DNA from 3 places in the Pseudoxanthomonas sp. SGT-18 genome. Region 2 is predicted to be linked to each of the others. Evidence: predicted binding sites of a transcription regulator. Region 2 holds the regulator's gene; each other region holds the start of a gene.

Region 1 (7,517 bases), on a different contig from region 2:
CGGCATCCACCGCGCTGCGCAGCATCTGCACCAGGCGCGCGTCGTTGCGCAGTTCCTGCGGGTCCTTCGGCGCGGTGGAGCTGGCCTGGCCGTTGTCGGCGGCCGGCGTGCCCAGGGCCTCGACGTAGGTGAACTTGGAGCAGGCATTGACGAAGGGCGACGGCGTCTTCTTCTCGCCGAAGCCGTAGACCTTCATGCCGTCGGTCAGCAGGCGCATCACCAGCGGGGTGAAGTCCGCGTCGCTGGAGACGATGGCGAAGCCGTCGAGGTTGCGCGCGTACAGCAGGTCCATGGCGTCGATCACCATGGCCATGTCCGAGGCGTTCTTGCCGCTGGAATAGGCGAACTGCTGGATCGGCCGGATCGCGTACTCGTGCAGCACCGCTTCCCAGCTTTTGAGGTTGGGGCTCTTCCAGTTGCCGTAGGCGCGGCGCACGTTGGCCACGCCGTGGCGCGCCACCTCGGCCAGGACCAGGTCGATCTTCGAGGCCGGCGCGTTGTCGGCGTCGATCAGCAGGGCAATGCGTTTTTCCGGTTCGGCCATGGCGGCGCCTCGATGTGGACCGGCGGCAGTCTGGCACAGGGGGGATCGCCACGCCGCCAACGCGGCGCCCGCCGTGCCATCATCCGCCCATGGCCGCGACCCGCGAACTCACCCCCGCCCGGCGCCTGCGCAGCATCTTCAGCGGCTCGGTCGGCAACCTGGTGGAGTGGTACGACTGGTACGTCTACGCGGCGTTCTCGCTGTACTTCGCCGAGGTGTTCTTCCCCGGCGGCGACCGCACCAGCCAGCTGCTGAAGACCGCGGCGATCTTCGCGGTCGGCTTCCTGATGCGGCCGCTGGGCGGCTGGCTGCTGGGACGCTACGCCGACCGCCACGGGCGCAAGGCCGCGCTGCTGCTTTCGGTATGGATGATGTGCAGCGGCTCGCTGCTGATCGCGCTGACCCCCGGCTACGCCAGCATCGGCATCGCCGCGCCGGTGCTGCTGGTGCTGGCGCGGCTGCTTCAGGGCCTTTCGGTCGGCGGCGAGTATGGCACCTCGGCCACCTACCTCAGCGAGATGGCCAGCCGCGAGCACCGCGGCTTCTGGTCCAGCTTCCAGTACGTGACCCTGGTGCTGGGCCACCTGCTGGCACTGGGCGTGCTGCTTTCCCTGCAGCAGCTGCTCGACGCGGAGCAGCTGCGCGCCTGGGGCTGGCGCATCCCGTTCGCGATCGGTGCCCTGGCCGCGCTGGCGGCGCTATGGCTGCGGCGGACCATGCTCGAGACCGAGTCGTTCGTGCGCAGCGAGGCCGACGGCTCGCCGGCGCACCAGCGCCGCCAGGGCACGCTGCGCCTGCTGCTGCGGCACCCGCGTGCGCTGCTGAGCGTGGTCGGCCTGACCATGGGCGGCACCCTGGCCTTCTATACGTACACGACCTACGTGCACAAGTTCCTGGTCAACAGCGCCGGGCTTTCCAGCGAGAGCGCGGCGCGGGTCAACGCCGGCACGCTGTTCGTGTACATGCTGCTGCAGCCGCTGGTGGGCGCGCTGTCCGACCGCATCGGCCGGCGCCCGGTGCTGATCGCCTTCGGCGTGCTCGGCACCCTGCTCACCGTGCCGATCCTCGACCGCCTGCAGACGGTGCAGACCGCCGGCGAGGCGTTCTGGCTGGTACTGCTGGCGCTGGCGGTGGTCAGCGGCTACACCGCGATCAATGCGGTGGTGAAGGCCGAGCTGTTCCCGGTGGAGGTCCGCGCCCTGGGCGTGGGCCTGCCCTACGCGCTGACCGTGGCGATCTTCGGCGGCAGCGCCGAATACATCGCCCTGTGGTTCAAGCAGCACGGCATCGAGCGCGGCTTCTACTGGTACGTCACCGCCTGCATTGCATGCTCGCTGCTGGTGTACCTGTGGATGCCCGATACCCGGCGGCATTCGCGCATCGACCAGGATCCCGCCTGACGGCCCACCCCACCGGAGCCCCCATGAGCGCAGCCCCTCCCGATCGCCCCCATCTGGTCGTGATCGGAGGCGGCTTCGCCGGGCTCTGGGCCACCCGCGCGCTGGCCCGGGCGCCGCTGCGCATCACCCTGGTCGACCGCAGCAACCACCACCTGTTCCAGCCGCTGCTGTACCAGGTGGCGACGGCGGGACTCTCGGCACCGGACATCGCCGCGCCGCTGCGCCATATCCTGCGCCGCCAGCGCAACGTGGAGATCCGCCTGGCCGAGGCCAACGCGATCGATCCGCAGGCGCGCTGCGTCGCCCTCGCCGATGGAACCCGGTTGCAATACGACTACCTGCTGCTGGCCACCGGCGCGACCCACGCCTACTTCGGCAACGAACAGTGGGCCAGGCACGCGCCGGGCCTGAAGTCGCTGGACGATGCGCTGGAACTGCGGCGCAAGCTGCTGCTGGCGTTCGAGCGCGCCGAGGCCTGCGACGATCCGGCCGAGCGCGCGGCCTGGCTGGAATTCGCCATCGTCGGCGGAGGGCCGACCGGGGTGGAGCTGGCCGGCACCCTGGCCGAGATCGCGCGCCATACCCTGCGCGACCAGTTCCGCAACATCGATCCGGCCAGCGCGCGCGTGCGCCTGATCGAGGCCGGACCGCGCGTGCTCGCCTCTTTCCCCGAGGCGCTTTCGCAGAAGGCGCGGCGCCAGCTGGAGAAGCTGGGCGTGGAAGTCAGCACCGGCGTGCCGGTGACCGGTATCGACGCCGGCGGCTACCGGCTGGGCGACACCTACGTGCGTTCACGCACCATCGTCTGGGCCGCCGGCGTGGCCGCTTCGCCGCTGGCGCGCTCGCTGGGCGTGCCGCTGGATCGCGCCGGGCGCGTGCCGGTCGGGCCGGACCTGTCGGTACCGGGCCATCCGGAGATCTTCGTGGCCGGCGACCTGGCCGCGGTGAAACAGGCCGACGGTTCGCCGGTACCGGGCGTGGCGCCGGCGGCCAAGCAGATGGGCCGGCATGTCGCCCGCGCGATCCAGGCGCGGCTGCAGGGCGTGCCCGCGCGGCCGTTCCGCTACCGCGACTTCGGCAACCTGGCCACGATCGGGCGCATGGCCGCGGTAGTCGACATCCACGGCCTGCGGCTATCGGGCGTGCTGGCCTGGTGGTTCTGGCTGGCCGCGCACGTGTTCTTCCTGATCGGCTTCCGCAACCGCCTGGTGGTGCTGCTCAACTGGGCCTGGGCCTACTGGAGCCACCAGCGCGCGGCGCGGATCATCCTCGGCCGCGAGCCTGGCGGCGAACCCGGCGCGCCACCGCCGCCGTAGCGTTCCTCCTCAGCCGCGGTCGTCGGGCAGGTGCGCCGCCGGCAGATGCCAGCCGTGGCGGATGGCCATGTAGCGCAGGCCGAAGCAGACCAGCGCGCCCACCGCCATCGCCGGCGTACGCGGCAGGTCGAACACATCGGCCAGCGCGACCACGCCGCCGCCGGCCAGGGCCGCCACCGCGTACAGCTCGGCCTTGAGCACCACCGGGATGCGCGCCACCAGCACGTCGCGGGCCACGCCGCCGCCGATGCCGCTGAGCATGCCCAGCAGGGTCGCGGCAAATGGCGAGAGCCCGTAGTCCAGTGCCTTGCTGGTACCCAGCACCGCGAACAGGGCCAGGCCGGCGCCATCGAACACCTGCACCGGGTTGCGCATGCGCTCGATGGCCTGGTGGCGGTAGAACGTCACCACGCCGGCAAGCATCGCCACGGCCAGGTAGCGCCAGTCGGCCAGCGCCGCCGGTGGCTGTGCGCCAATCAACACGTCGCGCGCCAGGCCGCCGGACACCGCCGCGGCGCAGGACAGCACCAGCACGCCGAACACGTCCAGGCGGTAGCGCACCGCGAGGGTGCCGCCGCTGAGGGCGAACACGAAGGTGCCGAGCAGGTCGAACAGCAGCAGGAGCAGGCTCACGGCGTGTCAGGTCCCGGGATCCAGGGGAAGCATCGCAGCGGCCGGCGGCGGTGTCATGCCGGCGCCGCGCAAACAAAACGGCCCGGGGAAACCCGGGCCGTCGGCGTGGCGCGCTGGTTGGCGGCTTCAGGCCGCCAGCAGCGCGCGCATCTTCTTCATGGCGTTGGCCTCGATCTGGCGGATGCGCTCGGCGGACACGCCGTACTCGTCGGCCAGCTCCTGCAGGGTCACCTTGTTCTCGTCGTCCAGCCAGCGGCGGGCGATGATGTCGCGCGAACGCGCGTCGAGGTTGGCCAGGCCCTCGCGCAGCAGTTCCAGCTGGTGGCCTTCGCTGTCCTCGCGCTCGTAGGCCTGCGAGGGATCCTCGTCGTGCGCCACCAGGTAGGCGGCCGGCGACGGCAGGGCGTGGTCCTCGTCCTCGTCGACGGGCGCGTCGAAGCCGATGTCGCGGCCGGACAGGCGCGCCTCCATCTCCAGCACCTCGCGCTCGGAGACGTTGAGGTCCTTCGCCACCGCGCTGACCTCGGCGGCGTTCATCCAGCCCAGGCGGGTCTTGGCCTTGCGCAGGTTGAAGAACAGCTTGCGCTGGGCCTTGGTCGTGGCGACCTTCACGATGCGCCAGTTCTTGAGGATGAACTCGTGGATCTCGGCGCGGATCCAGTGCACGGCGAAGCTGACCAGGCGCACGCCCAGGTCGGGGTCGAAGCGCTTGACCGCCTTCATCAGGCCGATGTTGCCTTCCTGGATCAGGTCGCCCAGCTGCAGGCCATAGCCGTTGTAGCCGCGGGCGACGTGCACCACGAAGCGCAGGTGCGAATGCACCAGTTCGCGCGCGGCATCCAGGTCGTTCTGGTCGCGGTAGCGGCGCGCCAGCGCCTGTTCCTGCTCCACGCTCAGCACCGGGATCTGGTGCACGGCGCTGATGTAGGCGTCGAGCGAGCCGAGCGGGCTGGGAACCGGCAGGTTGTTGGCGACGAGCGCGGTGGAACGGATGGTCTGGGTCATGGCAGGCATCTTAGCAATCGGGGGGTTGGACTGCTAACGCCGGGACTGGTTCCCCAGCATTGCGGTGGTGGAACGATTCCGTTCAGCGAATCGCAAGGAAAAACAGGCACTTGGACGAGCCGGGAAGCATGCCCCAGACTCCGCCACGGGGCCGTGAGTTCCCCGGATGCGACCCCGGTCTCACTCCGACGGCAGCGGTGGCAGGTCGAACACCAGGACCTCGGCGCCCTCGCCGGCCTCGATCCGGACCTCCGCCTCGTCGCGGTAGCGCAGGGCGTCGCCGGCGGCCAGGCGCTGGCCATTGACGGTGGCGGCGCCGCGAAGCAGGTGGACGTAGGCCAGCCGCCCGGGGGCCAGGGCCAGCCGCGCCTGCTCGGCGCCGTCGAACAGGCCCGCGTACAGGCGCGCGTCCTGGTGCATGCGCAGCGAGCCTTCGGCCCCGTCCGGGGACACCAGCAGGCGCAGGCGGCCACGCTTCTCCTCCGGGGCGAAGCGCTTCTGCTCGTAGCCGGGGGCGATCCCGGTGCGCTCGGGCAGGATCCAGATCTGCAGGAAGTGGGTGGTCCGCTCCGGGTCCGGGTTGAACTCGGAGTGGGTGACCCCGGTGCCGGCGCTCATGCACTGGACCTCGCCCGGGAGGATGCGCTCGACGTTGCCCATCGAGTCGCGATGCGCCAGCGCGCCCTCCAGCACGTAGCTGATGATCTCCATGTCGCGGTGGCCGTGGGTGCCGAAGCCCTGGCCGCCGGCGACCCGGTCCTCGTTGATCACCCGCAGCGGGCCCCAGTGCACGTGCTCGGGGTCGAAATAGCCGGCGAAGGAGAAGCTGTGCCAGGAGTCCAGCCAACCGTGGTTGGCGTGGCCGCGTTCGCGGGCCGGGCGCAGGGTGATCAATGGGCACCTCCGGGGTGCAGGCGGGAAGGATGGGCCTGGCTGGCGCGGGCGCGGCGCCAGGCATCGAAGCTGAAATCGCCGGCGCCGTGCGCCGCCAGCAGCACCAGGCCGCCGCCCAGGAACAGGCTGCGCGCCAGCTCGATCACCTGTTGCGGTTCGCCCGGGGCGGGCACGCCCAGGGCCGGCGCCAGCACGAGGACGGCCAGCGCCAGCGCCGCCGGCCGGGTCCAGGCGCCGGCCAGCAGCGCCAAGGCGGCAGCCAGGCCGGCCAGCCCCGCTAGGGCGCCGGCATCGGCCAGCATGGCCCAGGCCTCGCCGCCCAGCACCAGGGCCAGGGCGATGCGCGCGAGCAGTGCATATAGATGGTGCATGGCGGCCTCGTGGGGATGCCCCGCGGGGAAAGCGGGGCTCCGGATGGCGGCCAGCATGATTGCTTTCACCGGCGGGATAAACCCGCCAATGGAATACTTATTGTTCTACCGATGACTTTTCGGCCCGCAGCATGACCTCGACCTCGGCCCGCGGCGGCAGCGACCAGTCCACCGGTGCCTGGCCGCGGCGGACCAGGTACTCGTTGGCCGCGGCGAAGTGGCCGCAGCCGAAGAAGCCGCGATAGGCCGACAGCGGCGAGGGGTGCGGGGCCTTCAGCACCCGGTGGCGGCGGGAATCGATGATCCGGCCCTTGGCCTGGGCGTAGCTGCCCCAGAGCATGAACACCAGGCCCTCGCGCTCGCGCGCCAGGGTCTCGATGGCGTGGTCGGTGAAGCCTTCCCAGCCCTTGCCCTGGTGCGAGCCGGCACGGCCCTGTTCCACCGACAGCACGGCGTTGAGCAGCAGCACCCCGCGCCGCGCCCAGGGCAGTAGGCAGCCGTGGTCCGGGCGCGGCAGCCCCAGCTCGTCGCCGATCTCCTTGAAGATGTTCTCCAGCGACGGCGGCACCGGCACCCCCGGCAGCACCGAGAAGCACAGGCCATGGGCCTGGCCCGGGCCGTGGTACGGATCCTGGCCCAGGATCACCACCTTGACCTGGTCGAACGGGGTGGCGTCGAACGCGGCGAACAGGCGTGGCCCGGGCGGATACACCTGCACCCCGGCGGCCTTGCGCTGGCGCAGGAACGCCGACAGCTCGCGCATCTCCGGGCGCAGCAGCCAGTCGCCGATGCGCGCCTTCCAGGACGGCTCGAGGCGGATGACGGGTTCGTCGGCCATGGGGGACTGCATCTCCTGCCGCGCGGCGCGCCGCTAGCGGTCTTCCAGCCGCGCCAGGCGCAGCTGGAACAGCACCTTGGTGACCAGCAGGCGTTCCTCGATCGGCTTCTGCACCAGGTCGTTGGCGCCGGCGCGCAGCAGCTCGGACTGGTTGTGGCGGTTGGCATCGCCGGTCATGACCAGCACCGGCAGGCGGCGCTTGCCGTAGTCGAAGTCGATGCGGATGCGCTCGACCACGTCGCGGCCGCTCAGCTCGCCCTTGAGGGTCACGTCGGTCAGCACCAGGTCGATGCGCGGCACCCGGCCCAGCGACTCGGCGGTCAGCAGCGCGAACGCCTCCTCGGCGGTGAGCACGTGCACCACCTCCAGCTGCTGGCGCTCGAGCATGCGCTTGGTGGCCTCGGCCACCACCCGGCTGTCCTCGATGTAGAGCACGCGCGCGCCGGCGATCGGCTGCGGCTGCACGTAGCCGCGGATGAACTCGACCAGGGCCTCGTGGCCCAGCGACTTGTCGAA
Region 2 (7,517 bases):
GCGGATGCGGTCGCCGCTGTCCACGCCGGCGGGGATCTTGACCGAGAGGACCTTCTCGTCCTCCACGCGCCCGGCGCCATGGCACTTGCGGCACGGGTTGCGCACCACCTGGCCCCGCCCACCGCAATCGGGGCAGGTCTGCTGCATGGCGAAGATGCCGCGCTGGAAACGGACCTGGCCGTGGCCGTGGCAGGTGCCGCAGGTCTCGACCTTGCCGTCCTCCGAGCCGCTGCCCTTGCAGGCCTCGCACTCGGACAGGGTCGGGATCTCGATGCGCTTCTCGACGCCGGCGACCGCCTCCTCCAGGTCCAGCTCCATGACGTAGCCGATGTCCGCGCCGCGCCGTGCGCCGCGCCCACCACCGCCGCCGAAGATGGTCCCGAAGATGTCGCCGAAGATGTCGTTCATGTCCGGCGCGGGGCCACCCCCGCCACCCATGCCATGCTCGAACGCGGCATGGCCATGGGCGTCATAGGCACGGCGCTTGCCCGGGTCGGACAGGACCTCGTAGGCCTCCTTGCATTCCTTGAACGCGGCTTCCGCGGCGGCGTCCCCCGGGTTGCGGTCCGGGTGGTACTTCATCGCGCAGCGGCGATAGGCCTTCTTCAGCTCCTCGTCGCTGGCGGTGCGGGACACGCCGAGGACTTCGTAGTAGTCGCGCTTCATCGGGAGGCAGTGATTCGTGATTCGTTATTGGTGATTCGAGGGTACACGTCCACGGCGATCCGCCGGGAAAGAGCGGGGCCGGGGCCCCGCTCTTTCCAGCCACGAATCACCAGTCACCAATCACGGCTTCTTGTCGTCCTTGACCTCGGTGAACTCGGCGTCGACCACGTCGTCCTGGGCCGTGCCACCCGGGGCCGCACCGCCGGCCGCGCCGGCATCGCCCTGGCCGGCGGCCGCGGCCGCCGCGTACAGCGACTGCCCGGCCTCCTCCAGCGCCTTGGCCTTGGCCTCGATCTGGGCCTTGTCGTCGCCCTTGAGCGCGGTCTCCAGGTCGGCGATCGCCGACTCGACGCGGCCGATCACGTCGCCCGGCACCTTGCTGCCGTGTTCGGTGATGGCGCTGCGGGTGGCGTGGATCAGGCCATCGGCCTGGTTCCGGGCCTGGACCAGCTCCTGGAACTTCTTGTCTTCCTCGCGGTGCGCCTCGGCGTCGGCGACCATCCGCTGGATCTCCTCCTCGGACAGGCCCGAGCCGGCCTTGATCTCGACCTTCTGCTCCTTGCCGGTCTTCTTGTCCTTGGCCGACACGTGCAGGATGCCGTTGGCGTCGATGTCGAAGGACACCTCGATCTGCGGCATGCCGCGCGGAGCGGGCTCGATGCCGGTCAGGTCGAACTTGGCCAGCGACTTGTTGTAGCGGGCCTGCTCGCGTTCGCCCTGCAGCACGTGCACGGTCACGGCCGACTGGTTGTCCTCGGCGGTGGAGAACACCTGCGAGGCCTTGGTCGGGATCGTGGTGTTCTTCTCGATGATCTTGGTCATCACCCCGCCCAGGGTCTCGATGCCCAGGCTCAGCGGGGTCACGTCCAGCAGCAGCACGTCCTTGACGTCGCCGGCCAGCACGCCACCCTGGATCGCGGCGCCCAGCGCCACGGCCTCGTCCGGGTTGACGTCCTTGCGCGGCTCCTTGCCGAAGAACTCGGCCACGGCCTGCTGCACCTTGGGCATGCGGGTCTGGCCACCGACCAGGATCACCTCGCCGATGTCGGAGGCGCGCAGGCCGGCGTCCTTGAGCGCCACCCGGCACGGCTCGATCGAGCGCTTGATCAGGTCGTCGACCAGCGCCTCGAGCTTGGCCCGGGTCAGCTTGATCGCCAGGTGCTTCGGGCCGGTCGCGTCGGCGGTGATGTACGGCAGGTTGACCTCGGTCTGCTGCGCGCTGGACAGCTCGATCTTGGCGCGCTCGGCCGCGTCCTTCAGGCGCTGCAGGGCCAGCGGGTCCTTGCGCAGGTCGATGCCCTGGTCCTTCTGGAACTCCTCGACCAGGTAGTCGATGACGCGCGAGTCGAAGTCCTCGCCGCCGAGGAAGGTGTCGCCGTTGGTGGCCAGCACCTCGAACTGCTTCTCGCCGTCGATCTCGGCGATCTCGATGATCGACACGTCGAAGGTGCCGCCGCCCAGGTCGTAGACCACGATCTTGCGGTCGCCGCCGGCCTTGTCCAGGCCGTAGGCCAGGGCCGCCGCGGTCGGCTCGTTGATGATGCGCTTGACGTCCAGGCCGGCGATGCGGCCGGCGTCCTTGGTCGCCTGGCGCTGGCTGTCGTTGAAGTATGCCGGGACGGTGATCACCGCCTCGGTGACCGTCTCGCCCAGGAAGGCCTCGGCGGTCTTCTTCATCTTCTCCAGCACCTTGGCCGAGATCTCCTGCGGGGCCATCTTGCGGCCCTCGCTGGTCTCGACCCAGGCGTCGCCGTTGTCGTGCTGGCGGATCGCGTACGGGACCAGGCCCAGGTCCTTCTGGACTTCGGCGTCGGTGAACTTGCGGCCGATCAGGCGCTTGACGGCGTAGAAGGTGTTCTTCGGGTTGGTGACGGCCTGGCGCTTGGCCGGCGCGCCGACCAGCACCTCGCCGTCCTTGGTGTAGGCGACGACCGACGGGGTGGTGCGATCACCCTCGGCGTTCTCGATCACGCGGGCCTTGCCGCCCTCCATGATCGCGACGCACGAGTTGGTCGTGCCCAGGTCGATGCCGATGATCTTGCTCATTGATTGGGTGCTCCCTGGAATGTGTTGGGCCGGTGCTGCCTTGGCCTTTGATCGCTAGATAAGGGTGGGCCGGCGCCGTTCAAGTAGGCGCATTCAGCCGGATGTTCAGTCGTGGCGGGCCACCACCACCAGCGCCGGCCGCAGCAGGCGCTCGTTGAGCAGGTAGCCCTTCTGGAAGACCTGCAGCACGGTGCCCGGGGCGGCGTCGCCCGGATCGGCCTGGCTGATGGCCTGGTGGTGTTCGGGGTTGAACGGCTGGCCGGCAGGATCGACCACGACCAGGCCGTTGTCGGCGGCGACCTTCAGCAGCTGGCGCTTGGTCAGCTCCAGGCCCTCGCGCAGCGGGCTTTCCTGCTCGCCGGCGGCGGCCAGGCCGGCATCCAGGCTGTCCAGCACCGGCAGCAGCTCGCCCAGCAGCTTCTCGTTGGCGAAGCGGCGGGCCTGCTCGATGTCGCGCGCCACGCGCTTGCGCTGGTTCTCCAGGTCGGCTCGCTCGCGCAGGGAATCCATGCGCAGCTGCTCGATCTCGCCCCGCAGGGCCTCGATCTCCTCGCGCAGCTGGGCCTCGATGCTGGCCTCGGCTTCCTGCGGCTGGGGGGACTGGATGTCGTTTTCGGTCATTGCAAATCGGCTCCGTGGCGGCGCTCCCGGCCGCCCATCCCCGCCCCAATGGGGGCCGGAACGGAGCGATTCAAGGCTGGGACGGTCCGGCCGAGCCCTCCAGGGCCGCCCCGAGCACGTCGGCGGCCGCCTGGACCACCGGGATCACCCGGTCGTAGGCCATCCGCGTCGGGCCGATCACCCCCAGCACGCCCAGCACCTGCCCGCCGCTGCTGTAGGGGGCGGTGACCAGGGACACCCCGTCCAGCGGGGCCAGGCCGGTCTCCTCGCCTATGAATATGCGTACCCCGGGGGCACGCTGGGTGCGCTCCAGCAGCTGCAGGATCTCGCGCTTGCGGGCGAAGGCCTCGAACAGCTCGCGCAGGCGCTCCAGGTCCGACAGGTCCTGCAGGCCCAGCAACCGCGTCTGGCCGGCCACGACCATGTCGTCCCCCGGCGGCTCCAGGGCCTGTTCGGCCAGCTCCACCGACTGCGCCAGCAGCTGCTCCAGCTCGTCCCGGGCCTGGCGCAGCTCATGCACCAGGGTGGCGCGGATGTGCGCCAGCGGACGCCCGGCGAAATGGGTGTTGAGGTAGTTGGCGACCCGCTCCAGCTCGTCCTGGCCGAAGGCCCGCTGCGGCTCGACCACCCGGTTCTGCACCTCGCCGTCGGCGAACACCACGATGGCCAGGATCCGGCGCCCGCCCAGCGGCACGAAGTCGATCTGGCGGAAGGCGAACTGGCTGCGGCGCGGCGCGCTGACCACCCCGACAAAGTGGGTCATGGCCGACAGCAACTCCGAGGCGTTGCCGAGCAGGGCCTGGGTCCCAGCCGCGGCGGTCAGCTCCGCGCGCAGCCGGGCCAGCTCGTGCTCGCCCAGCGAGCGCACCTGCAGCAGGCTGTCCACGAACACCCGGTAGCCCTGGGCGGTCGGCACCCGCCCGGCCGAGGTGTGCGGCGAGCTGAGCAGGCCGATCTCCTCCAGCTCGGCCAGGATGTTGCGGATCGTCGCCGGGCTGACGTCCAGGCCCGAGTGCTTGGCCAGGGTCTGCGAGCCGACCGGCTCGCCATCGCGGATGTAGCGGCCGATCAGGGTGCGCAGCAGCTGGCGGGCACGCGGATCGAGCTGGACCTGGGCGGACGACGGGGTTGCCATGGGCAATAGATAGCGCCAGCCACCAGGGGGGGCAAGGCCGGCCGGGCCCTGCGTCTCAGCCGGCGCGACGGCCTGCGGCGAGCATCGCGCCGGTATCGGCCACCCCTACAATGTGACCATGCTGACCCATCTCGCCCTGAAGGATTTCGCCGTCGTCCGCGCCACGGAACTGGAGTTCGGACCCGGCATGACCGTGATCTCCGGCGAAACCGGCGCCGGCAAGTCGCTGCTGGTGGACGCCCTGGGGTTCCTGTCCGGACTGCGCGCCGACAGCGGCGTGGTCCGCCACGGCAGCGAGCGCGCCGAGCTGGCGGCCGGCTTCGACCTGTCCGGCAACCCCGCCGCGCGGCAGTGGCTGCGCGAACAGGAGCTGGACGAGGACGACGAGCAGTGCCAGCTGCGCCGGGTGATCCGCGCCGACGGCGGCTCGCGGGCCTGGATCAACGGCCGCCCGGTGACCCTGGCACAGCTGGCCGAACTGGCCGGGCTGCTGGTGGAGATCCACGGCCAGCACGAGCACCAGTCCCTGCTCTCGCGCGCCAGCCAGCTGGCACTGCTGGACGCCCATGCCCGCAACGAGGCCGAGCGCGCCGCCGTGCGCGCGGCGGCCGTGGCCTGGCAGGCGCTGCTGGACGAGCGCGCGGACCTGCAGTCGCGCGGCGACGTCGGCGACCGCATCGGCTGGCTGGAGCACCAGCTGGCCGAGCTGGAACGCGAGGACCTGGACCCGGCCGCGCTCGAGGCGCTGGACCAGGCCCACCGCCGCCAGGCCAATGCCGCCGGGCTGATCGCCGCCTGCGAAGAGGCGCTGGCCCGGATCGACGGCGACGAAGGCCCCTCGCTCACCGGCCTGCTGCAGCAGGCGCGCAGCGGCCTGGCCCGCGCCGCTGGCGACGAGCCCCGCCTGGGCGAGGTCGACAGCCTGCTGGAAGGCGCGGCGGTGCAGCTGGAAGAAGCGCTGGCCCTGCTCGGCCGGATCCGCGACGACCTGGACCTTGACCCGGACCGCTTCGAGGAACTGGAACGCCGCCTCACCCGGGTCCACGACCTGGCGCGCAAGCACCGCCTGCCAGTGGCCGAGCTGGCCGCGCACCGCGACGCGATCGCGGCCGAGCTGGAACTGCTGCGCGGCGCCGGCGACCGCCTGCTGCAGCTGGATGCGGAGATCGCCAAGGCCAGCGCCCGCTGGCAGGAAGCCGCGGCGGCGCTGGGCGCCACCCGTCGTGCCGCCGGCGAGGCCCTGGCCGCGGCCACCACGGCGCTGATCGACGAGCTGGGCATGGGCGGCGGCCGTTTCCTGGTCGAACTGGAACCGGTGGCCGACGCCGGTTCGCGCCCGGACCCGAACGGCGCCGAGCGGGTCGAGTTCCTGGTCGCGGCCAATGCCGGGCAGCCGCCGCGTCCGCTGCGCAAGGTCGCCTCCGGTGGCGAGCTGTCGCGCATCTCGCTGGCGATCGAGGTCGCCGCGCTGGGTTCGGACGCGGTCCCGACCATGGTGTTCGACGAAGTCGACTCGGGCATCGGCGGCGCGGTGGCCGAGATCGTCGGCCGCAAGCTGCGCGCCCTGGGCCGCTCACGCCAGGTACTGTGCGTGACCCACCAGCCGCAGGTCGCGGCCCAGGGCCATGCCCACTACCGGGTCAGCAAGGCGCCGGTGGAAGGCATCACCCGCAGCTCGGTCGAGCGCCTGGACGGCGAAGGCCGGCTGGCCGAGGTGGCGCGCATGCTGGGCGGCGTCGAGGTCGGCCCGGAAGCGTATGCCGCGGCGCGGCGCCTGCTGGAGGAGGCGGTGGCCGCGGACGCCACTGCAACCGCGCCGAAGCGGACGCGCCAGCGCGCCACCGCCGCCGGCTGAGGCCATGCATGGAAACGGCGCCGCAAGGCGCCGTTTCCGCATCGGGCACCGGGAGGATCAGCGGCGCGGCTTGCGCACGTACAGGACCAGCGAGTGGTCCTCCAGCTCGTAGCCGTGCCTGGCCGCGATCTGGCGCTGCAGCTCCTCGATCTCCGCGCTCTCGAACTCGATGATCTTGCCGGTATCCAGGTCGACCATGTGGTCGTGGTGGCCGCCGCGGTCCAGTTCGTAGATCGCCTGCCCGCCCTCGAAGTTGTGCTTGATCACCAGGCCGGCGGCCTCGAACTGGGTCAGCACCCGGTACACGGTGGCCAGTCCGATCTCGTCGCCCTGCTCCAGCAGGCGGCGGTAGATGTCCTCGGCGGTCAGGTGGTGCTGGGGCTGCTTTTCCTCCAACAGCTCGAGGATGCGCATCCGCGGATGGGTCACCTTGAGGCCCACGCGGCGAAGGTCGTTGGATTCCATTGGCCCTAGCTCCATTCACTACCGGTTTACCGCCGGCGGGCCGGCGACGGGCCGTTCGGCGCGCCGGGAGTGTATCATCGGCCCATTCTCCACCCCCGCGTAGACGCAATGCCAAGCCTGTCCCGCCTGCTGCTGATCGCTCCCGCCTGCCTGGCCCTCGCCGGTTGCGGCATCCTGTACAAGCAGCCGATCTACCAGGGCAACCTGATGGAAAAGGAGGCGGTGGACCAGCTGCGCCCGGGCCTGAGCAAGCAGCAGGTCGCCGGCCTGCTCGGCACCCCCTCGCTGGCCGATCCCTTCCACCACCAGCGCTGGGACTACGCCGCCAGCGAGCGCACCGACCGCCAGGGCAACGTGGAGATCAAGACCCTGACGCTGCACTTCGAGAACGACACCCTGGTGCGCTGGGAAGGCGAGTACTTCCCCGAGCAGGACCTGGAGCTGGCGCGCAAGTCGCTGCGCCAGTTCGGCCCGAACATCCCCAAGGACAAGGACAAGCGCCGCCGCTGAGGCTAGCGTCCGCCGCGCTGCGCGCCCGCCCGGCGCCGGCGCGCTTCCTTCGGGTCCAGCAGCAACGGCCTGAGCAGTTCCACCCGGTCGCCGTCGCGCAGCGGCGTCTCCGGCCGCGCCGCCGCCCCGAACACCGCGTAGCCGGCCACCTCGCCTTCGTGGCCCAGCGCCGCCGCGCGCACCGCGTCGGCCACGCTCGCGCCCTCCCGCAGTTCCAGC
Region 3 (7,517 bases), on a different contig from region 2:
GCCCACGTCCTCGGCCGAGTACTCGGTGCCGTTGAACTCGTAGACGCCGCCGGCGCGCGGAGTGCCGGTCACCGCGGCCTTGATGTCGCCGACCACGGCGCCGACCGACAGCTGCAGGCCACCGGCGAACGGATGCCAGTTCAGCAGCACGCGGGCGTTGTCGGACTTCAGCTCGCCGTCGTAGCGCACCTCGTCGGTGGTCTCGTCGCCGTCGAACTGGAAGGTGCTGTAGCCGACGGTGGCGGAGAAGCGCTTGCTGAGGCTGGCGTTGACGTCCACGCCGTAGCCGAGGGTGGACACGCCGGCGCCGACGCTGACGTCCTCGAACGGGGCGGCGATGGCGGCGGGCGCGAGCAGCGCGGCCGGCAGGGCGAGGGCCAGGGCGGCGAGTTTGTTCTTGGTCATGGGGATTCCGTTGGGTGGGTTGGGACGCGGGGTCCTGGGTGGATAGCGACCGCCACCGCGCGCGTATTAATCCCGCCTTGGTCGCGGCGTGCCCGCGGCGCGCACCCGGTCACGGAATCCGCCATGCGCGCAAAGGAAAGGCCCCGCCTTGCGGCGGGGCCTTCCGGTACTGCGTGGACCGGCCTTGGGGCCTGGATCAGAAGTCCATGCCGCCCATGCCGCCCATGCCGCCCGCGGCCGCCGGCTCTTCCTTCTTCGGCAGCTCGGCCACCATGGCCTCGGTGGTGATCATCAGGCCGGCGATCGACGCCGCGTTCTGCAGCGCGGTGCGGGTGACCTTGGTCGGGTCCAGGATGCCGAACTCGAACATGTCGCCGAACTGGCCGGTGGCGGCGTTGTAGCCGAAGTTGCCATCGCCGTCCTTGACCTTGTTGACGATGACCGACGGCTCCTCGCCGGCGTTGGTCACGATCTCGCGCAGCGGGGCCTCCATCGCGCGCAGGGCGATCTGGATGCCGTGGTTCTGGTCCTCGTTGGCGCCCTTCAGGGCCTCGACCGCCTTCTTGGCGCGGATCAGGGCGACGCCGCCGCCCGGCACCACGCCTTCCTCGACGGCCGCACGGGTGGCGTGCAGGGCGTCTTCGACGCGGGCCTTCTTCTCCTTCATCTCGACCTCGGTGGCGGCACCGACCTTGATCACGGCCACGCCGCCGGCGAGCTTGGCCACGCGCTCCTGCAGCTTCTCGCGGTCGTAGTCCGAGGAGGTCTCCTCGATCTGGGCCTTGATCTGCTTGATGCGGGCCTCGATGGCGGAGGTGTCGCCGGCGCCGTCGATGATGGTGGTGTTCTCCTTGGAGACCTGCACCTTCTTGGCGCGGCCCAGGTCCTTGATGGTGGCCTTCTCCAGCTGCAGGCCGACTTCCTCGGAGATCACGGTGCCGCCGGTCAGGACGGCCATGTCCTCCAGCATCGCCTTGCGGCGGTCGCCGAAGCCCGGGGCCTTGACGGCGACGACCTTGACGATGCCGCGGATGGTGTTGACCACCAGGGTCGCCAGGGCTTCGCCCTCGACTTCCTCGGCCACGATCAGCAGCGGCTTGCCGGCCTTGGCCACGCCCTCGAGGATCGGCAGCAGGTCGCGCACCGACGAGATCTTCTTGTCGTGCAGCAGGATGAACGGATCATCCAGGTCGGCGGTCTGCGACTGCTGGTTGTTGATGAAGTACGGCGACAGGTAGCCGCGGTCGAACTGCATGCCCTCGACCACGTCCAGCTCGTTCTCCAGGCCCGAGCCTTCCTCGACGGTGATCACGCCTTCCTTGCCGACCTTCTTCATCGCCTCGGCGATGATGTTGCCGATCGACTCGTCGCTGTTGGCCGAAATGGTGCCGACCTGGGCAATGGCCTTGTCGTCGGCGGTCGGCTTGGACAGCTTCTTCAGCTCCTCGACGGCGGCCTTGACGGCCTGGTCGATGCCGCGCTTGAGGTCCATCGGGTTCATGCCGGCGGCCACGGCCTTGGAGCCCTCGCGGATGAAGGCCTGGGCCAGCACGGTGGCGGTGGTGGTGCCGTCACCGGCGTTGTCCGAGGTCTTGGAAGCGACTTCCTTGACCATCTGCGCGCCCATGTTCTCGAACTTGTCGGCCAGCTCGATCTCCTTGGCGACGGACACGCCGTCCTTGGTGATCGTCGGGGCGCCGAAGCTCTTCTCGAGCACGACGTTGCGGCCCTTCGGGCCCAGGGTCGCCTTGACGGCGTTGGCGAGGATGTTCACGCCGCGCACCATGCGCGAGCGGGCGTCTTCACCGAAACGGATTTCCTTCGCAGCCATTTTGAAAAACTCCGTGATTCTTTAAGCGTTGAGTGGATCGAAGCGCAGGAACCGCGGCGGGACTCAGCCCAGCACCGCGAAGATGTCGTCTTCCTTCACCACCAGGTACTCGGTGCCGTCCAGCTTGACCTCGGTGCCGGCGTACTTGCCGAACAGCACCTGGTCGCCGACCTTGACCTTGGGGGCGCGCACGCTGCCGTTGTCGAGCACCTTGCCCTCGCCCACGGCGATGACCGTGCCCTTGATCGGCTTCTCGGCAGCCGAATCCGGGATCACGATGCCACCGGCGGAGACCTTCTCCTCCTCGGTGCGCTTGATCACGACGCGGTCGTACAGCGGCTTGATGTTGCTCATTTCAATCCCTCACAAGTGATTGACTGGGTTGGAAAAAGGGCGGCGAGTCTAGCACTCGCCCCTGGCGAGTGCCAGCGCCCGCGACGGCAGGAAAACCCCCGACGGGCCGAGGGCATGGGCCCCATGTGGGGCGCCGGCGGAGGCCTTTCAAGGGGCCGGCCGGGTTTTTCTTCCGGGCCCCGGGTCCGGGCCCCGGGGCCGCGGCCGGCTACACTCTGCGCCCATGGACGTGCACCTGGTGTTTTGCAGCTGCCCCGACCCGGACACCGCCTCCACCCTGGCCAGGACCCTGGTGGAGGAGCGGCTGGCCGCGTGCGCCAGCGTGCTGCCGGGGATGCACTCGGTATACCGCTGGCAGGGCGCGGTGGAGTCGGCCGACGAGGTGCTGCTGCTGGCCAAGGCCCCGGCCGACCGCCTGCCGGACCTGATCGGGCGGCTGCAGGCGCTGCATCCCTATGAACTCCCCGAGGTGCTCGCGGTCCAGGCCACGGCCGGGCTGCCCGCCTACCTCGGATGGGTGGTCGAGGCCACCCGCGACTGACGAACGGAAGACGAAGACACGCATGACCCCGCACCGCCCCCTGCCGGCCCGGCACCTGCCCGGCCTGCTCCTGATGCTGCTGGCCTGGCTGGCGGTCCTCGCCCCCGTCCAGGCCGCGGTCGACGCCAAGGACCTGCTGCCGGTGGACGAAGCCTTCGTCCTGACCGCGACCGCGCCCGAACCGGGGCGGATCGAGATCCACTGGAAGATCGCCGAGGGCTACTACCTCTACCGCCACCGCACCGCGGTCAGCGCCAGCGGCGACTTCGTCGGCGGCAACCTGCGGCTGCCGGCCGGCGAGCGCCACGTCGACGAGTTCTTCGGTCCGGTGGAAACCTACCGCGGCGGGCTGGTGGCGATCCTCGACGGCCAGCCCACCGGCGCCGGCGCCCGCGCCGAGCTGCAGATCCGCTACCAGGGCTGCGCCGACATCGGCATCTGCTATCCGCCGCAGACCCGCCGGGTGCAGGTGCGCCTGCCCGGCACCAGCACCGCCGCCAGCCGCCTGGCGGCGCTGCAGTCGGCCAACGCCGGGCGCGACCGCCTCGCGACGGCGCTGGGCGGCGTCCGCCCGGCCCTGCCGGAGGCGCAGGCCTTCGCGGTGGACGCCATCGCCGACGGCGGCAACCGCATCCGCGTGCGCCTGCAGCCGGTGGCCGGCTACTACATCTACCGCGACACCACCCGGTTCGTGCTGGAGGACGCGCCGGGCCTGTCCGCCGGCCGCCCGCAGTGGCCGCCGGGAACCGCGCACCGCGACGAGCACTTCGGCGAGGTGACGGTGTACTTCGAACCGGCGGAGGTCGTGCTGCCGGTGGTCCGCACCCGGCCGCACCCGGCGCGCGCCACCCTGGTGGTGACCTTCCAGGGCTGCCAGGAAGGCGGCATCTGCTACCCGCCGATGACCCGGCGCGTGGCCGTGGACCTGCCCACCGGAGAGGTGACGACGGCGGCGGCGGTGGGCGCCGCGCCGCTGCCCCCGGCCCCGGCCGCAGACGCCGGCGAGGTGGCGCCTGCGGAGCTGCCGGCCCCGCCGGAAGCGGCACCGGATGCCTCGGCCGGCAACGCCGCGCGCACCGCGGCGCCGCCAGCGGCCGCGGGCAACGGCAAGCGCGGCCTGGTCGGCGCCCTGCTGCTGGCCCTGCTGGGCGGCTTGGTGCTGAACCTGATGCCATGCGTGCTCCCGGTGCTCTCGCTCAAGGCCCTGGGCCTGGCCCAGAGCGGGGAGAGCCGCGAGCGCGCCCGCGCCCACGCGCTGTGGTACACGGCGGGCGTGCTGGTGGCGTTCGCCGCCGTCGGCGCCCTGGTGGTGGGCCTGCGCGCCGCCGGCCAGGCCGCCGGCTGGGGCTTCCAGCTGCAGCAGCCATGGTTCGTGGCCGCGCTGGCCTACCTGATGTTCGCGGTCGGCCTGAGCCTGTCGGGCGTGTACACCCTGGGCACCGGGGTCGGCGGCGGCCTGGCCGCCGCGCGCAACGGACCGGCCGGCGACTTCCTCACCGGGGTGCTGGCCTGCGTGGTCGCCAGCCCCTGCATTGCCCCGTTCATGGGCCCCGCCCTGGCCTACGCCTTCGCCGCGCCGGCCGCGGCCGGGATGCTGGTGTTCCTGGTACTGGGCCTGGGCCTGGCGCTGCCGTTCCTGCTGGTCGGCTTCGTGCCGGCACTGGCACGGCGGCTGCCGCAACCGGGGCCGTGGATGGAGACGGTCAAGCAGCTGCTGGCCTATCCGATGTACCTGACCGCGGTGTGGCTGCTGTGGATCCTCGGCCGCCAGCGCGGGGTGGACGCGGTGGCGATGGTGCTGGCCGGCGCCGCGGTGCTGGCGCTGGCGCTGTGGTGGTTCGAGCGCAGCCGCTGGTGGGGCCGCCGTGGCGCCACCCTGGCCGCCCTGGTCCTGGTCGCGGTGGCGCTGGCGCCGGTGTGGGGCGTGACCCGCCTGCCGCCGGCCAGCGTGCGCGCCGCCGACAGCGACGCGGTGCCCTACTCGGCCGCCGAGCTGGACCGGTTGCGCGGCGAGAACCGGGTGGTATTCGTCAACATGACCGCCGACTGGTGCGTGACCTGCAAGGCCAACGAGCGCAACGTGCTGGCCCGCGACGGCTTCCGCGAACTGCTGGGCCGCACCGGGGCGGTCTACATGCGCGGCGACTGGACCAATACCGATCCGGCCATCAGCGCGTTCCTCGAGGCGCACAACGCGGTGGGCGTGCCGCTGTACGTGGTCTACGGACCCGGCGCACCGCCGGCGGTGCTGCCGCCGGTGCTGACCCCGGCGATCGTCGAGGACGCCCTGCTCAGGGCGGCGGCGCGGTGAGGCCCGGCCTGCGCCTGGTCCTGGCGGCAGCCTGCGCCGCCGCGCTGGGCCTGGGCGCGCGCGCCTGGTACGAGCAGCGCCGCCCGGACCTGCCGGCGCCGCTGCCGGTGCCCGAAGGGGTGCGCGCGGCCATGCCGGGGCAGCACCCCGACCCGATCCGCCTGCCCGACCTGGACGGCAACCTCGTCGAACTGGCCGCGATCGCGCCCGGCCGCCCGCTGCTGGTCAACGTCTGGGCCAGCTGGTGCGGGCCTTGCGTGGAGGAGATGCCGGAGCTGCAGCGCTTCGCTGCCGCCCAGGGCGCGGACGGTGTCCAGGTCGTGGGCCTGGCCCTGGACGAGGCGGAGGCGGTGCGCGCCTTCCTGCGCCAGGTCCCGGTGGACTACCCGATCCTGCTGGACCGCCCCGGTCCGGCCGACGCCAGCGTGCGGCTGGGCAATACCCGCGGCCTGCTGCCCTACACGGTGCTGCTGGATCGGCAGCGCCGGGTGCTGCGGCAGAAGCTGGGACCGTTCCAGCCCGGCGAGATCGCCGACTGGGCCGCGGCCGGCACCGGGCCGGACTGAGGCCGGCCTTCAAACGGTTACTTGAAACGCTTTCATCTTCGCCGAACTGGACAGTAAAGGCGCCTTCCTCCAGACTGCCGCCCTTTCCGGTTCCGCCCGCAACCATGGCAAAGCTGCTGGTCCTGCACGGCCCCAACCTCAACCTGCTCGGCACCCGCGAGCCGGAGGTCTACGGCCACGCAACCCTGGCCGACATCGACGCCGACCTGGCCCGCCGCGCCGCGGCCGCCGGGCACCAGCTCGAGTCGTTCCAGTCCAACGCCGAGCATGCGCTGGTGGACCGGGTCCAGGCCGCCCGCCAGGACGGCACGGCCTTCATCCTGATCAACCCCGCCGCCTTCACCCATACCTCCGTCGCCCTGCGCGACGCCCTGGCGGCGGTGGCGATCCCGTTCATCGAGATCCACCTGTCCAACCCGCACGCCCGCGAACCGTTCCGCCAGCACAGCTACTTCAGCGACAAGGCGGTCGGCGTGGTGTGCGGGTTCGGCGCCGACAGCTACCGCTACGCCCTGGATGCGGCGCTGGCGCGGCTGCCGGCCTGAGCCCCATCCCGTTGCAACGCGTCCGCGCCGCGGACGCCCCACACAGAGGCCACCATGGACCTGCGCAAGATCAAGAAACTCATCGACCTGCTGGAAGAATCCAACCTCGCCGAAATCGAGATCAAGGAAGGCGAGGAAAGCGTGCGCCTGTCGCGCATCCCGCAGGGCGTGGCGGTGGCCGCCCCGGCCGCCTCGCTGGAAGTGCGCTCGCCCGCCGCGGCCCCGGCCGCCGCGCCGATGCCGATGAGCTCCCCGGTCGAGGCCGCCACCGGCGGCACCCCCAAGCCGGGCAGCGACCTGCCGCCGGGCCAGGTCGTGCGCGCGCCGATGGTCGGCACCTTCTACGCCGCCCCGGCCCCGGACAAGCCGGCCTTCGTCACCGTCGGCCAGCAGGTCAAGGCCGGCGACACCCTCGGCATCATCGAGGCGATGAAGATGTTCAACCCGATCGAGGCCGACGTCTCCGGCACCGTGGTCGCCATCCTGTGCGAGAGCGGGCAGCCGGTGGAGTTCGACCAGCCGCTGTTCGTGATCGGCTAAACGCCGATCACGACGGGATTGGTGATTCGTGATTGGTGATTCGAAGGAGCGGCCGCACCAGCGCCTGGATGCATGGCGCGATGCGATGGAACTTGCCGCCCTGGTGTACGCGTACTCGGCCGGCTTTCCCGCGGAGGAACGGTACGGTCTGACGGCGCAGATGCGCCGGGCCGCCGTGAGCGTGCCATCGAACATCGCCGAAGGCGCCGCCCGTCGCTATGCCCCTGAACTCGTACGTTTCCTGCTGATTGCGCGCGGCTCGCTGTCCGAACTGGATACGCAGCTGGCGCTGGCTCCGCGGCTCGGCCTCGCCGCCCCGGACCAGGACCTCCTGCAGCTGCTCGATCGCACCTTCGCGCGCCTCAACGCGCTGATCAGGTCGATCGACGACACCGCAGCCGCGCGCGACGAGCCGGCCTACTAC

What was found. The regulator HrcA, encoded in region 2, represses chaperone genes, less so after heat shock. The targets are predictions, from matches to a motif close to TTNGCACTCNNNNNNNNNGAGTGCNAA.
Region 1: rpoH (RNA polymerase sigma factor RpoH) is a predicted target of HrcA. The motif match lies at 4,909-4,935, and genes of this name have one in related genera.
Region 3: groES (co-chaperone GroES) is a predicted target of HrcA. The motif match lies at 2,639-2,665, and genes of this name have one in related genera.

What each region holds. Positions count from the first base shown of each region.
Region 1 is NZ_RRYJ01000013.1:46,711-54,227, forward strand. Features, by position in the region: gene EIM47_RS14930 (NYN domain-containing protein) at 1-544, opposite strand, end outside; gene EIM47_RS14935 (MFS transporter) at 634-1,944, shown strand; gene EIM47_RS14940 (NAD(P)/FAD-dependent oxidoreductase) at 1,968-3,260, shown strand; gene EIM47_RS14945 (trimeric intracellular cation channel family protein) at 3,270-3,893, opposite strand; gene rpoH (RNA polymerase sigma factor RpoH) at 4,020-4,898, opposite strand; gene EIM47_RS14955 (pirin family protein) at 5,079-5,792, opposite strand; gene EIM47_RS14960 (hypothetical protein) at 5,789-6,163, opposite strand; gene ung (uracil-DNA glycosylase) at 6,261-7,001, opposite strand; gene EIM47_RS14970 (response regulator) at 7,035-7,517, opposite strand, start outside.
Region 2 is NZ_RRYJ01000002.1:490,293-497,809, reverse strand. Features, by position in the region: gene dnaJ (molecular chaperone DnaJ) at 1-666, opposite strand, end outside; gene dnaK (molecular chaperone DnaK) at 787-2,712, opposite strand; gene grpE (nucleotide exchange factor GrpE) at 2,818-3,333, opposite strand; gene hrcA (heat-inducible transcriptional repressor HrcA) at 3,404-4,468, opposite strand; gene recN (DNA repair protein RecN) at 4,587-6,323, shown strand; gene fur (ferric iron uptake transcriptional regulator) at 6,381-6,788, opposite strand; gene bamE (outer membrane protein assembly factor BamE) at 6,906-7,298, shown strand; gene EIM47_RS05300 (RnfH family protein) at 7,301-7,517, opposite strand, start outside.
Region 3 is NZ_RRYJ01000001.1:260,777-268,293, reverse strand. Features, by position in the region: gene EIM47_RS01290 (hypothetical protein) at 1-405, opposite strand, end outside; gene groL (chaperonin GroEL) at 602-2,236, opposite strand; gene groES (co-chaperone GroES) at 2,300-2,590, opposite strand; gene cutA (divalent-cation tolerance protein CutA) at 2,814-3,131, shown strand; gene EIM47_RS01270 (protein-disulfide reductase DsbD) at 3,154-5,442, shown strand; gene EIM47_RS01265 (TlpA disulfide reductase family protein) at 5,439-6,008, shown strand; gene aroQ (type II 3-dehydroquinate dehydratase) at 6,113-6,553, shown strand; gene accB (acetyl-CoA carboxylase biotin carboxyl carrier protein) at 6,608-7,093, shown strand; gene EIM47_RS01250 (four helix bundle protein) at 7,122-7,517, shown strand, end outside.